DNA from 4 places in the Pseudodesulfovibrio hydrargyri genome. Region 3 is predicted to be linked to each of the others. Evidence: predicted binding sites of a transcription regulator. Region 3 holds the regulator's gene; each other region holds the start of a gene.
The links. Region 3 encodes sigma-54, which starts transcription at its own class of promoters, with help from an activator protein. Its sites were predicted from a motif close to CTGGCACGGNNNNTGCTT; they were not measured.
Positions count from the first base shown of each region.

Region 1 (3,208 bases), on a different contig from region 3:
TCAGGTTGCGCAAAAAGCTCTCCACCGCGCCCGGGGCCGAGGCCAGGATGCCCTTGGCGTAGGCCGTGTCCACGTCCACGACCTTGGTGCCCTCGATGACCACGCCGCCGCCGTAGAGGTTGAAGACCGGGAAGTCGGACTGCTTGAGGTCGTCCTCCAGCTCGCGCTTGGCGGTCATGTACTGCACCGTGGTCAGGATTTCCTCGCCGTCCATGTTGCGCGTGGTCTGGTGCCAGGAATACCGTTTGTCCGAGGTGGTGTGGTTGTGGTGGCCGCCCGAGTGGGACATGCCGTTGATCCAGGCGTAGTCCTGCCCGGCCAGGAGCAGGTGGGAGACGCCGCAGTAGCGCAGGAAGCGCGACAGGGTCACCGAGACGTTGCCGCCCGCGTCGAGCACCAGGTCCCGCTCCTCGAGCACCTTGGTGCCCACGCCGCCCACGGTCCACAGGGGCAGGGTCGGTCCGGGATAGCGCTTGAGGATCATGGGGTCGATCTTGGTGGAGTAGACCAGGGGCACGTCCTGGACGAAATCCGGGTCCAGCCGCTCGAAGACCTTGAGCATGGACTTGTCGTAGTCGATGGCCGCGCACAGGTGCGGCTTGATGCCGAGGTTCTGCAGGGACGGGATGGTCTGCAGGGCGCAGGTGTAGAGCACGTGGCCCATCTTTTCCTTGAGCAGCGGGGCCATGGTCTCCAGCGACGGGCCCGCGCCGAGGATGACCGCGCCCACGCCCGCGCCCTTGCCCTCCATGGGCTTGAGGCTGCCGTCGCGCATGGCCTTGGCGAAGTTGTCGATCTCGTTGCCGACCATGACGTCCTGGCGGTGGCGCAGGGTGGACAGCTCCAGGGAGAAGTTTTCGAGCTTGTTCTTCAGCCAGGTCGCCCAGCGGGCGTATTCCGGCCCGAGTTGGCGGCTGGGGATGTCGCTCTTCAGGTGGATCTGGCCGTAGATGAACTGCAGGTCCAGGTTGCGGACCACCTCGGACAGGAACCGTTCGTCCGGGACCAGCAGGTGAAACTTTTTGTTCTCGAAGAACGGCCGGTAGTCGGTCTGGCCCAGGCAGGCCAGGAGCATCTCGGAGCGCGGCTCAAGGAGCATGACCTTGTGGGTGTCCGGGGTGTTGGTCAGCAGGTGGTTGACGCCGTAGCCCAGGTTGGAGCCGACCACGAAGGTGGCCGAGGTCCCGGCCTTTTCCGGGTGCAGCCAGTTGCCGTACAGCCCCTGCGGGGGCAGGGATTCGAACATGCCCTTGCCGTTGTCCATGCGCCAGTCGTGCAGACCGAACTCGTTGCGGAACAGCCTGGTCTTGAGCATCTCCTCGTTGAACGGGCGGGTGGACAGCCACTGGAAGATGGGATTTCCGGTGCGTTGCAGGTATTCGATGTTGTCTTTCAGGAACGGGTACGGATTCATGGTGCGGCCTCGCGTGCTCAAAAAATGACGGTTCGACCGGGAAAATGCACTTTGCATGCCAGTTGCGCCAAGCCTGTTTTTGCCCTACGGTGCGGGCATCCATTTCGAACCCAACCCGCATGATTCCAGGGCGCTACGATGAACAAGAACCTGCTTGAGCTGATCGGCGACACGCCGCTGGTGGAGATACGCCACCTCAACCCCAATCCGAACGTCAGGATTTTGGCCAAGATCGAGTGCCAGAATCCCGGCGGGTCCATCAAGGACCGGGTGGCGGCGGCCATGATCGCGGCCGCCGAGGAGTCGGGCGAGCTGACCAGGGACAAGATCATCATCGAGGCCACCTCGGGCAACACCGGCGTGGGTCTGGCCATGGTCGCGGCCATCAAGGGCTACCGCATCAAGCTGCTCATGCCCGAGACGGCCTCCGAGGAGCGCAAGATGATTATGGCCGCCTACGGCGCGGAGCTGGAGCTGACCCCGGGCCACCTGGCCACGGACGGGGCCATCGAGCAGGCCTACCGCTACGCCCGCGAGGAGCCGGACAAGTACGTGCTCATGGACCAGTACAACAACCCGGCCTCGGTCCTGGCGCACTACATGGGCACCGGGCTCGAAATCTGGAATCAGACCGAGGGCAAGGTGACGCACTGCGTCATGACCCTGGGCACCTCGGGCACGGCCATGGGCATCGCGAAAAGGCTGCATGAGATGGGCCAGGTCTACGTGGCCGCGGTGGAGCCCTATGCGGGGCACAAGATACAGGGCCTCAAGAACATGCTCGAATCCTACCCGCCGGGCATCTACGACAAGCACGCCCTGGACGAGATTCTGCACGTGGAGGACGAGGACGCCTTCGAGAACTGCCGCAGGCTGGCCCGGCACGAGGGCATTTTCGCGGGCATGAGCTCGGGCGCGGCCCTGGGCGGGGCGTTGCAGCTGGCCGAGCGGTTGGACCAAGGGCTCATCGTGGTCATCTTCCCGGATTCGGGCGAGCGCTATCTGTCCACCCACCTCTACCGCCAGCGGTCCGGCAGCGGGGTGACGATCTTCGACATGGCCTCGGGCGCGGACAAGATGCTCAACACCGCGTCGGGCCTGGGCGCGTACACCATGGGCCCGAGCCTGGACAACCCGGACGGGTTGGACTCCTGGCGCAGGCTGGCCCTGCTCGACGTGTTCGTCCGCCACCTGGCCGGGCGCGGCGTCAAGGTCGAGGGCGTGGCCGGGCTGACCGACATGGACGACCGCACCCTGGCCGCGGCCCGCGAGGCGGGCACGGACCGGGCCTCGTTCGCCGCCGATCTTCGCGAGGCGATCCTGGCGCGCGGCCGGGCCATGGGGCTGTCCGAGTCCCTGAAATTTCCCCTGTCGTCCGCCGGTAACGAGACCGCGCTCACCCTCTGCCGCAAGCTGTTGGGCAAGGGGCTGGCCTACGAGAAGCTGCGCAGCGTCTACTTCGACGTGTTCCGCGACAAGCGGTACGGCGAGATCGGCACGGTGGACCTGGACAAGGTGTCCGGCGGCCGCACGGTGGACCTGGACGCCTACGTCAAGGACAACCCACTCGATTTCACGCTGTTGAAACGCGCCTCGCTCATGGACCTGAAGCGCGGCGAGGTCCTGGAGACCCAGTGGGGCAACGTGCGCCCGAGCTGGTTCTTGCAGCACGCGGCCATGGCCCTGGACGAATCGAACCGGACCGACGTGATGATCGGCTCGGACAAGCACCGCTTCCCGCACCTGGAGAACCTGCGGGCCATCTGGTCCACGGCCGGGCGCGAGGCCCAGGCG
Region 1 is NZ_LKAQ01000004.1:2,329,874-2,333,081, forward strand. It holds gene BerOc1_RS15050 (motility associated factor glycosyltransferase family protein) at 1-1,414, opposite strand, end outside; gene BerOc1_RS15055 (cysteine synthase) at 1,553-3,208, shown strand, end outside.
Region 1: the regulator sigma-54 is predicted to act here: its motif matches at 1,459-1,476, upstream of BerOc1_RS15050 (motility associated factor glycosyltransferase family protein).

Region 2 (3,208 bases), 810 kb from region 3:
TAGAATCCGCAGCCGATGGGGCCGTGGGTGATGTTCAGGATGTCGCGGGTCGGGCCCATGATAACGCCCTTGCAGCCCGCATAGGTGCATCCGCGCATGGTGATGATGCCCGGAATGGTACGGACGTTCGCCAGGATCTCGGGCGGCGCCTCGGCTTCCGTGGCTTCGTTGATCAATATCTGCTTGGCGCGCTTCCGAGCCACCTTGGGAGGATACTTCTTGAGAAGTTCTTCCTTGATGTCGGTGGGCATGAGCTGCACCACTTTCTTGGTCTTGGCCATTCTCAGTACTCCTTGATGTCGGCTAGGCTATGGCCTTTGCACCGGTTTCGGCGGTTCTGACGCGGACGGCGTCACCCACGGGCAGGACAAAGATCTTGCCGTCGCCCGGCTTGCCGGTCTTGTTGGCGGCGATGACGGCTTCGACGACGTCTTCCACCATGTCATCGGGGACCACTACCGTTACCATGCGCTTGGGATAGAGCTTGCCCTTCTCGCCGAGCACCGCGGCGGCTTCCTCGTAGCCGCTCTCAGCGCCTTCGACGACGGCCGAGTTGACGAACCCCTTGCCGCGGCCTTCCGCTGCGTGGGCGAAGAAGGCGTCCACGCCGGCTTCGCTCAGGGCGGCCTTGGTCTGGTTCATCATGTTCATGCGCACGACTGCGATGACTTCCTTCATTACGCGGCCTCCTCGCTGGCTGCGGCGGTCTCGTTCACGCCGGAGCTGATGGTGTAGACGTCCTCCACGTCGGAAACGAAGATCTTGCCGTCGCCGAACGCGCCCTTGGTGCCGGAGCGGGCGGAGTCCATGATGGTGTTGATCACGAAGTCCTTGTCGGCGGCGTTGACAACGCACATGAGCATGGTCTTGGGGATCTCGTCGTAGGTGACCTCGCCGATCTTGATGCCGCGCTGCTTGCCGCGACCGGCCACGGAATACTTGGTGACGGCGGGGAAGCCGTTGTCCATCAGAGCGGCCAGAACGGTGTCCGCTTTCTCGGGCCGCACAATTGCTCGTACCATGATCATCATTTTGCTCTCTCCTATCTCTTCTTAATTAAAGGACTTTGATTGTTTTCAGGTCCCGATTTCGCCGTATTTTCGGGCCGGTCCTCCCCTGTAGGCACGGAATTCTTTCGAATTCCGCGCCTGCCGGGGCCGCCGACCGGGCGAAATGTCGGGGGAGAACTAGGCGGCTTCCATGATGCCGTAGTCCATGAGCAGCTGTTCCAGGTCTTCGATCTCGAGCGGGGTCGGGATGGTGAACATCTCGTTCTCGTCGATGGCCTTGGCCAGGCCGCGGTACTCATTGGCCTGAGGCACGGAGCCGTCCCATTCGATGACCGTCTTGCGGTTGATCTCGGCGCGCTGCACGTCGTTGTCGCGGGGCACGAAGTAGATCATCTGGGTGCCCAGCTTGGCGGCCAGCTCGGTGATCAGGTCGGCCTCGCGGTCGGTGTTGCGGGAGTTGCAGATCAGGCCGCCCAGGCGGACGCCGCCGGATTCCGCGTACTTCATGATGCCCTTGCAGATGTTGTTGGCCGCGTACATGGCCATCATCTCGCCGGAGCAGACGATGTAAATCTCCTGGGCCTTGCCGTCGCGGATGGGCATGGCGAAGCCGCCGCAGACAACGTCGCCGAGGACGTCGTAGAAGGCGTAGTCCAGACCCTCGGATTCCTCGTAGGCACCCAGCGACTCGAGCATGTTGATGGAAGTGATGATGCCGCGGCCGGCACAACCGACACCGGGCTCCGGACCGCCGGACTCAACACACCAGGTGCCGCCGAAACCGGGCTTGCGGATATCCTCGAGTTCCACGTCCTCGCCTTCTTCGCGAAGGGTGTCGAGCACGGACTTCTGCGCCAGGCCGCCGAGCAGGAGACGGGTGGAGTCGGCCTTGGGGTCGCAACCGACGACCATGACCTTGCGGCCCATCTCAGCCAGGCCGGCAACAGTGTTCTGCGTGGTGGTGGACTTTCCGATTCCGCCCTTTCCGTAAATTGCTACTTTCCTCATGATTTCTCCTCCATGGGTTTGTTTGCGTCGATGAAGCCCTTAAGGCAAACGCCGTGCCAAACTGCCTACACAGTGTTAACAATCTGTTTTTAAAGGAGAAATATAGTTTCCTACAGCGGTGTAGCTTCCTACAAAAAGTGTAGGTTCACACCAAACACGCAGACACAAGTGTTGTAGCCTACAAAAACGTAGGCAAATCCCTATCTTTTACGTCAATAATTTTCACTTATAATATCAACTGGATAGCTATAAATTGAGAATTGGCACCCTTCCTGCTCATAGAGAGTCAGCATCACCCGCAACAATAATAAGAGGACAAACCACATGTTGATCGACACCACACTCAGAGAAGGCGCGCAGCTCTTCGGGGCCTACTTCTCCATGGAGGCGCGGGAGAGAATCGTGTCCGGCCTCCTTGCCATAGGAGTGGACGAGATCGAGTTGGGCTGGGTGGGACAGGAAGGGCTGGACGAGCTCATACGGAGGATAGGCAAGCGGCGCAACGGTACCGCCCTGTCCGTCTGGTCGCCCTGCCGGGAGGCGGACATCCGCAAGGCCGCGGGCCTTAAGATAGACCGCATCAACATCGGCGTGCCCGTATCCGACCTGCACATCGAAAACCGACTCGGGACGGACCGCGAGGGGCTCCTGGAACGTCTGGCCCGAACCGTTCTCGCGGCCGGGCTCCTGGGCCTGGAATACGTGTCCGTCGGCCTGGAGGACATCTCCAGGGCCGACCAGGACTTCGCCCTCAAGGCGGCCGGGCTGACGCAGGACGTGGGCGCGTCCCGCGTGCGCCTGTCCGACTCCCTGGGGCTGCTGACCCCGCCCGGCACTGCGGCCCTGATCACGGCCTTCAAGAAGGAACTGAACATCGACCTGGCCGTGCACTGTCACGACGACTTCGGCATGGCCACGGGCAACGCGGTCACCGCGCTGTCCGCCGGCGCGGACTACGCCGACGTCAGCCTGCTCGGCATCGGCGAACGGTCCGGCATCGCGGCCACCGAGGAGCTGGCCGCCTACCTGACACTCAAGGAGAAAAGCCATGCGTACAAAGTTGAAGACCTTCGCGACCTCTGCCATTTCGTTTCTCAAGCTGCCGGGGTGCCGATTCCCCGAACCAAGGCGATCGCGGGCAAGGACATTTTCGCTTGCGAGTCCGGCCTTCACGCGCACGCCCTCAGCAA
Region 2 is NZ_LKAQ01000001.1:857,761-860,968, forward strand. It holds gene nifD (nitrogenase molybdenum-iron protein alpha chain) at 1-281, opposite strand, end outside; gene BerOc1_RS03875 (P-II family nitrogen regulator) at 304-678, opposite strand; gene BerOc1_RS03880 (P-II family nitrogen regulator) at 678-1,031, opposite strand; gene nifH (nitrogenase iron protein) at 1,188-2,018, opposite strand; gene BerOc1_RS03890 (LeuA family protein) at 2,343-3,208, shown strand, end outside.
Region 2: the regulator sigma-54 is predicted to act here: its motif matches at 2,061-2,078, upstream of nifH (nitrogenase iron protein).

Region 3 (3,208 bases):
AACTGGCGCAGGTCCATGCCGAGCGCCAGACCGCGGTATTTGGTGTCGAACGAGAGGATGAGGTCGGCCAGCTTGGCCGACATCTCGGACGGGAGCCCGTCGATGCAGAAGAACCCCAGGTCCTCGAAGACCTTGAGCGCGGTGCTCTTGCCCGAGCCGGAGAGTCCGGTGACGATCACCACCGGGAAGGGGTTGGTCGAGGTCACAACGGATTCCGTCCCTTCGGTTACACGCTTTTGAGCAGGGCCCAGAGGCCCTCAAGGTCATCGGCCGACAGGAACGCCTTGCGGAATTCCTCGTCCTTGAGCAGGCGGGAGATCTGGGCCAGGACGCGCAGATGCATGCCCGCCACCTGTTCCGGGGCGAGCACCAGGAAAAAGATGGTGCACGGGGCGTGGTCCAGCGCTTCGAATTCCACGCCCTTGCGGCTGCGGCCCACGACCACGATGACCTTTTCCAGGTCCTCAAGCTTGCCGTGAGGGATGGCGATGCCGTCTCCGATGCCGGTGGAACCGAGCCGTTCACGATCGAGAAGGACACGGACCGCATGGTCCGTGTCCATCTCTGGATATTGTACGCCCAGGGGGGCGACGAGTTCATTCAATACGTCCGACTTGGTTGCGGACTCGAGTTCGGGAAGGATCAGCTCCTTCGCCAGGTAATCACTGAGTTTCATGCTTAGTTTCCGGGGTCGATGAGGCCGTAATCGCCGTTCTTTCTCTTGTATATCACGTTGACGCCGTCGGTCTCCGCATTGAGGAAGACCAGGAATTCGTTGTCACGGGCATCCAGCTGCATGGCGGCCTCGTCCACGGACATGGGCTTGGGCTCGTATGCGTCGGTGCCGACGATGGTGGGCGCTGAACCGGGAGCGATGTCCTCGTAGGACAGGTAGTTCATCTGCACCATCTTATTGGGACGCGCCTGCCTGGGGCGATTCTTCATCTTTTCGCGCATCTTGCGCAGCTGGGCCTCCAGCTTGTCCAGGACCATGTCGATGGTGGAGTACATGTCCTCCGAATCTTCATAGGCCGAGATATGTATGCGATCCGAGTTCAGGATCACGTCCGCCTTGTGGCGGAACTTGTCGACCAGCAGGTTGACCTGGAGATCGGCCTCCGCATCGGAAACGTATCTTGCTACCTTTTCAAAACGCTTTTCCGCATAACCCTTGAGGTGATCGGAAGGCTCGAAGTTCTTGAAAGTGAAGCTGATGTTCATACGCTGCCTCCTGGTTGAGAGTGCTTCAAGCAGCCCCTAGAAGTACTGCTTTCGTTTCGAAGACGAAGCTATGCCCATGGCCGAGCGGTATTTGGCGACCGTGCGCCGGGCGATGTTCACTTCCAGCTTTTCCTGGAGGATCTCGCCTATCCTCTCGTCGCTGAGCGGTTTCTTCGTGTCTTCATCTGCGATCATTTGCTTAATGAGCGCCTTGACGCTCTCCGAACCCACCTGGGACCCGTCGTTCAGGTCCAGGGCCGAGTTGAAGAAGAACTTCAGCTCGAAGATGCCGTGAGGGGTCGAGACATATTTGTTGGTCGTGATCCGGCTCACGGTGGATTCGTGCATCTCGATGTCTTCCGCCACCTCCTTGAGGATGAGGGGTTTGAGCTTTGTCACGCCCTCCTCGAAGAATGCCCGTTGGAAGCCGACAATGCTCTCAACTACTTTATACAAGGTTCGCTGCCGCTGGTACAGACTTTTCATCAACCATGCGGCGGAACGCATCTTTTCCTGGAAATATTCCTTCTCCTTGTCGGCCGCGCCCTTCATGGAATCCATGTAGAAGGTGTTCATCTGGAGCCTCGGCATACCGTCCTCGTTGAGGATGATGACGAAGTCCTCGCCGTACTTGTAGACGAACACGTCCGGGCTGACGTAGTGCGGCTCGGTGCTGGAGAAGTTGGCACCCGGCATGGGATCGAGCGTCTGCATCAGATCCAGGTACGACTTGAGCTCGTCCATGGTGATCTTGAACTTGCGCGCCAGAGGCTTGTAACGATTCTTCTCCAGGTCCTCCAGGTGGTCGCTGACCAGGGAGACCAGGATCGGGTCGTCATATCCGAGGACCTCCATCTGGACCAGCAGGCACTCCTGCGGGGTCCGGGCGCCCACGCCGACCGGGTCCAGGTGCTGGATGCGGCGCAGAACGGACTCGATCTCCTCCTCCGAGGCCTGGACCATGGCGGTCAACTCCTCCATGGTGGCCTGCAGGTAGCCGTTGGCGTCGATATTGCCGAGGATGACGTCGCCGATGGCCAGCTCGTGCTCGGAGAAGTTGGACAGGCGCATCTGCCAGTTCAGGTGCCCTTCCAGAGAGGGCTTCGAGGCCAGGCGGGCCTCGAAGGACATGCCCTCCTCGGGCATCTCCATGTCGCGAGACAGGGCCTGCTTGGAGGTGGAGGAAAATTCGCCCAGGTAGTTTTCCCAGTCCGCGTTGCGGACCAGTTCCTCCTCGGCCTGGGATTCGGTCAGGACCTCGGTCTTGTCCGGGACCTCGGTGTCGGTCTCGGTTTCGTCCAGGAAGGGATTCTCCAACAATTCCTGCTGCACGGTCTCCAGCAGTTCAAGCCGCGACAGTTGCAGCAGCTTGATGGCCTGCTGCAACTGGGGCGTCATGACCAGTTGCTGTGAGAGCTTGAGCTGTTGCCGAAGTTCCAATCCCATGATGCGCTACCCGCTTGAGGTTGTGTTTATCGATTGCCGGATAAAGAAATTTTTTTTAACCGCCAGACATTTTTTCCGGTTCAACCATGCCACAGTGAACTAAAGGATGCAACACAATTGTGTTAACATCCTGTTTACATTAATATTTCCGCCTGCATATTATGATATGAAAAAAGTGTACCAACCTTTAGCAACGGTGTAAATCGGGAAAGAGGAAAAAAAGACGAAAACGGCGGGCTAAAGCCGGAAATCCTCGCCCAGATATATCTGCCGGGCGCGGCTGGACTTGACGATCTCGGATGGGGCTCCCTCCAGGATGACCGTGCCCTCGTAGACCAGGTAGGCCCGGTCGCAGATATTCAGGGTTTCCCGGACGTTGTGATCCGAGATGAGGATACCGATATCCATGGACTTGAGCACGGAGATAATCTCCTGGATGTCGATGACCGCGATGGGATCGATACCGGCAAACGGCTCGTCCAGGAGGATGAACTGCGGATCGAGGATGAGCGCCCGGGCTATTTCGAGCCTGCGCCGCTCG
Region 3 is NZ_LKAQ01000001.1:52,251-55,458, forward strand. It holds gene rapZ (RNase adapter RapZ) at 1-206, opposite strand, end outside; gene BerOc1_RS00260 (PTS sugar transporter subunit IIA) at 227-676, opposite strand; gene hpf (ribosome hibernation-promoting factor, HPF/YfiA family) at 679-1,221, opposite strand; gene rpoN (RNA polymerase factor sigma-54) at 1,258-2,667, opposite strand; gene lptB (LPS export ABC transporter ATP-binding protein) at 2,905-3,208, opposite strand, start outside.

Region 4 (3,208 bases), on a different contig from region 3:
GCCTTTTTCCGGACAAAGTATTCGGCGAGCACGGGGATGTCTTCCCTTCTATGCCGCAAGGGCGGCACCTCCACCCTGATGCAGTTGAGCCGGAAATAGAGATCCCGGCGGAACCGGCCGTCCCGGCACATGGCCTCCAGGTCGTTGTTGGTGGCGGCCACCACCCGGAAATCGAGGGGCACATCGCGGCTTCCGCCCACCCGCCGTATGGTCTTGTTCTGCAACACCTGCAACAGGCGCGTCTGCATGGCCGGGGGAAGCTCCCCGATCTCGTCCAGGAACACGGTGCCGCCGTTCGCCTGCTCAAAGAGGCCGATACGGTCGGAGCCGGCGCCGGTAAAGGCCCCTTTCTGATGGCCGAAAAGCTCGGACTCGATCAATGACTCCGGCAGGCTCCCGCAATTGACGTGGACGAATCCGGCGGCCCTGCGGGGGGAGAGATCGTGCAGACGTCGTGCCAGCGCATCCTTCCCGACACCCGTTTCTCCGGTCAGCAGGACGGTGTTACCCGTCGGCGCTACGGCGCTCAACAGCCTGTACACCATCCGCATGGCACTGGAGGGACAGACAAAGTGGCCTCCGCTTTCAGGGGCCACGGCGGAATCCCCGAGCTCATCGTGGGACCACACCCGCAGTGCGGACAGCTTGTTGGCCAGGCTCAGGGCGATGGGGCCCCGTATCTTCATGAGCAGGTCGAGCGTCGCGTCGGACAGGTGCGGGCCGGGCGTGTGGAAGGCCAGCATCCCGATGTGCCTTCCGTCCAGCCGGACGCGGCATTCGTAGAGGGAATGGCTCGTGGGAATGCAGGATGGAAGCGTGATGGCCATGGCGGGGAACTCGTTGAGCCGGTTGACGATATTCAGTTCCTTGCGCCTGTTGGACAGGAGGTAGTTGTGCAGCGCGTCCTGGACGGGTTGTTTTTGGCGGCATTCCTCACTATGGGATTTGCCCGCGTAGACCAGGCTGTAGACCTGCTTCTCCTCGGGCGCATGATGCCCGATGAACACGCCCTCGATATCGGTCCGCGCTTCCAGTAGCTTTTGCAGATGGGTAATGGCCAGCTGCAAATCCAAGGTCGAACACACCTTGTCGACTATGTTCTCGAAAAGTCTGTCGCTCATTTCATCTGCTATTTGATATTTCATTGCACATAACCATTTGCGAACAACTTCGTTGGTATTCTTTGACTGTGTGACTTCGCAAGTCAACTGCGATATTTCGCAAATCAACTGCCGCCCCTCGCAATCCGATTGCCGGAATATAAATTTATCTTATAATTACAGTTTATTACAAAATGGCACACTCGTTGCTTTTTGGAAACATTTGAGTGTGACGCAAGTGTTTTTTAACCCATCACAGTACCCGGAGGAGGGTCATGAGTAGAAAGATCAAACAACACGGCAAGCCCGATACGATGGGCCGTCGTGACATGCTGAAGGTGGCTGGTCTTGCCGCCGGTTCGGCCCTGTTGTCCCAGATTGCAACGAGCGAGGCGAAAGCCGCGCCGTCGACGTCCGACCAATGGGATCGCGAATTCGACGTCATCATCGCCGGCAGCGGTTTCGCGGGCTGCGCCGCGGCCATCGCCGCCAGAAGGGAGGGCGCCTCCACTCTGGTCATCGAAAAGATGTCGGTATTCGGCGGCAACTCGGCGATCAACGGCGGCGCCATGGCCGTGGCGGGTTCCGCGCTGCAAAAGGAGAAAGGCATCAACGACAGCGTCGAGCTGATGATGGCCGACATGCTCAAGGGCGGCCGGGGCACCAACCACGTCGATCTGCTGCGCGTCGTCTGCGCGGGCACGGCCGAGGCCTTCGAAATGACCAGGGAATTCGGCGTCAAGTGGAAGGACGTCCTGTTGCAGTTCGGCGGCCACTCGGTCCAGCGCACCTTCCAGACCGAGCACTTCACCGGCGGCGACATCACCATTCCCCTGATGAAGGGCGGCATCAGCCTCGGGGCCATCTTCAAGAACCGCTGCAAGCTGGAGGAGATCCTGACGGACATGGACGGCGGCATCGCCGGCATCGTCGTCCGGGAGGACTACTACTTTCCGGACGAAAACTCCGGCACCCTGCGCCGGTACAAGGTGAACCGGGGCTTCGTGGCCTGCACCGGCGGGTTCGGCAGCGACATCGCCTTCAGGAAGACGCAGAATCCGAGCCTGGACGAAAGCGTCGGCTGCACCAACCATCGCGGGGCCACGGCCGAATCCTTCAACGCCCTGCTCGAGGTCAACGCGGCCCCGGTCAACACCGGGTCCTTTCAACTCGGCCCCTGGGCATCCCCGGACGAAAGCGGCTTCGGCTACGCCCCGCAATTCAACCAGCAGGCGGCCTTCCCCTACGGCATCATGGTCGACATCCGCGACGGCCTGCGCTTTGTCAATGAAAACGCCGACCGCAAGACCCGCGCCGACGCCCAGCTCAAGCACTGCAAGGAAGCGGACGGCACCATCCATTATCCGGTGGCCTTCTGTTCCGAGCCCGGCACGGTCAAGTCGCCCACCGTCAAATACGCCCTCAAGGAAGGCGTCGCCTGGAAATTCGACTCCCTCGAAGCCCTGGCGAACAACTTCGGCATCCCCCTCAAGCCGCTTCAGGAGCAGGTGGACCGTTTCAAGCAATTCGTGGCCAACGGCAAGGACGAGGAATTCGGCAAGCCCATCTTCGGCTTCGACCGCGCCCTGTACCTCGACAAGCCGCCCTACTACGCCATGCGCGCCTGGCCCAAGGTCCACTTCTGCCAGGGCGGGGTGAACATCAACCCCCGGGCCGAGGTCACCCACATGCGGACCGGCCAGCCCATTCCCAAGCTGTACGCTGCCGGTGAAATCACCGGAGGCACCCACGGCGAGAGCCGGCTGGGCAGTTGCGCCATCGCAGAAACGCTGGTCATGGGCACCATCGCCGGCAAAAACGCGGCCAGAAACAAGGCCCGAAGCTGAGGGGGAAGAGAATGAAACGCTTGATGATCTTAGCCGCGACCCTGGCCATCGGCGCCGCCGCCTGGGGAATCGTCGCCACCGAGGGCCTTTCGCAGTCGCCCGAGGGCCAGACCGGCCCCAACGGCGAGAGCGTCGACGCGGTGGGGTACAACCCCTCCGCCGGGGCGCAACTCGCGGAATCGGTCCGCGTCATGCTGGGCGAACGCACGCTCAAGGACTATCACAAGAAAATTCACCAGAACGGAACCAACTGTCAGTTGT
Region 4 is NZ_LKAQ01000004.1:2,118,190-2,121,397, reverse strand. It holds gene BerOc1_RS14030 (sigma-54 interaction domain-containing protein) at 1-1,121, opposite strand, end outside; gene BerOc1_RS14025 (flavocytochrome c) at 1,376-2,947, shown strand; gene BerOc1_RS14020 (cytochrome c3 family protein) at 2,959-3,208, shown strand, end outside.
Region 4: the regulator sigma-54 is predicted to act here: its motif matches at 1,295-1,312, upstream of BerOc1_RS14025 (flavocytochrome c).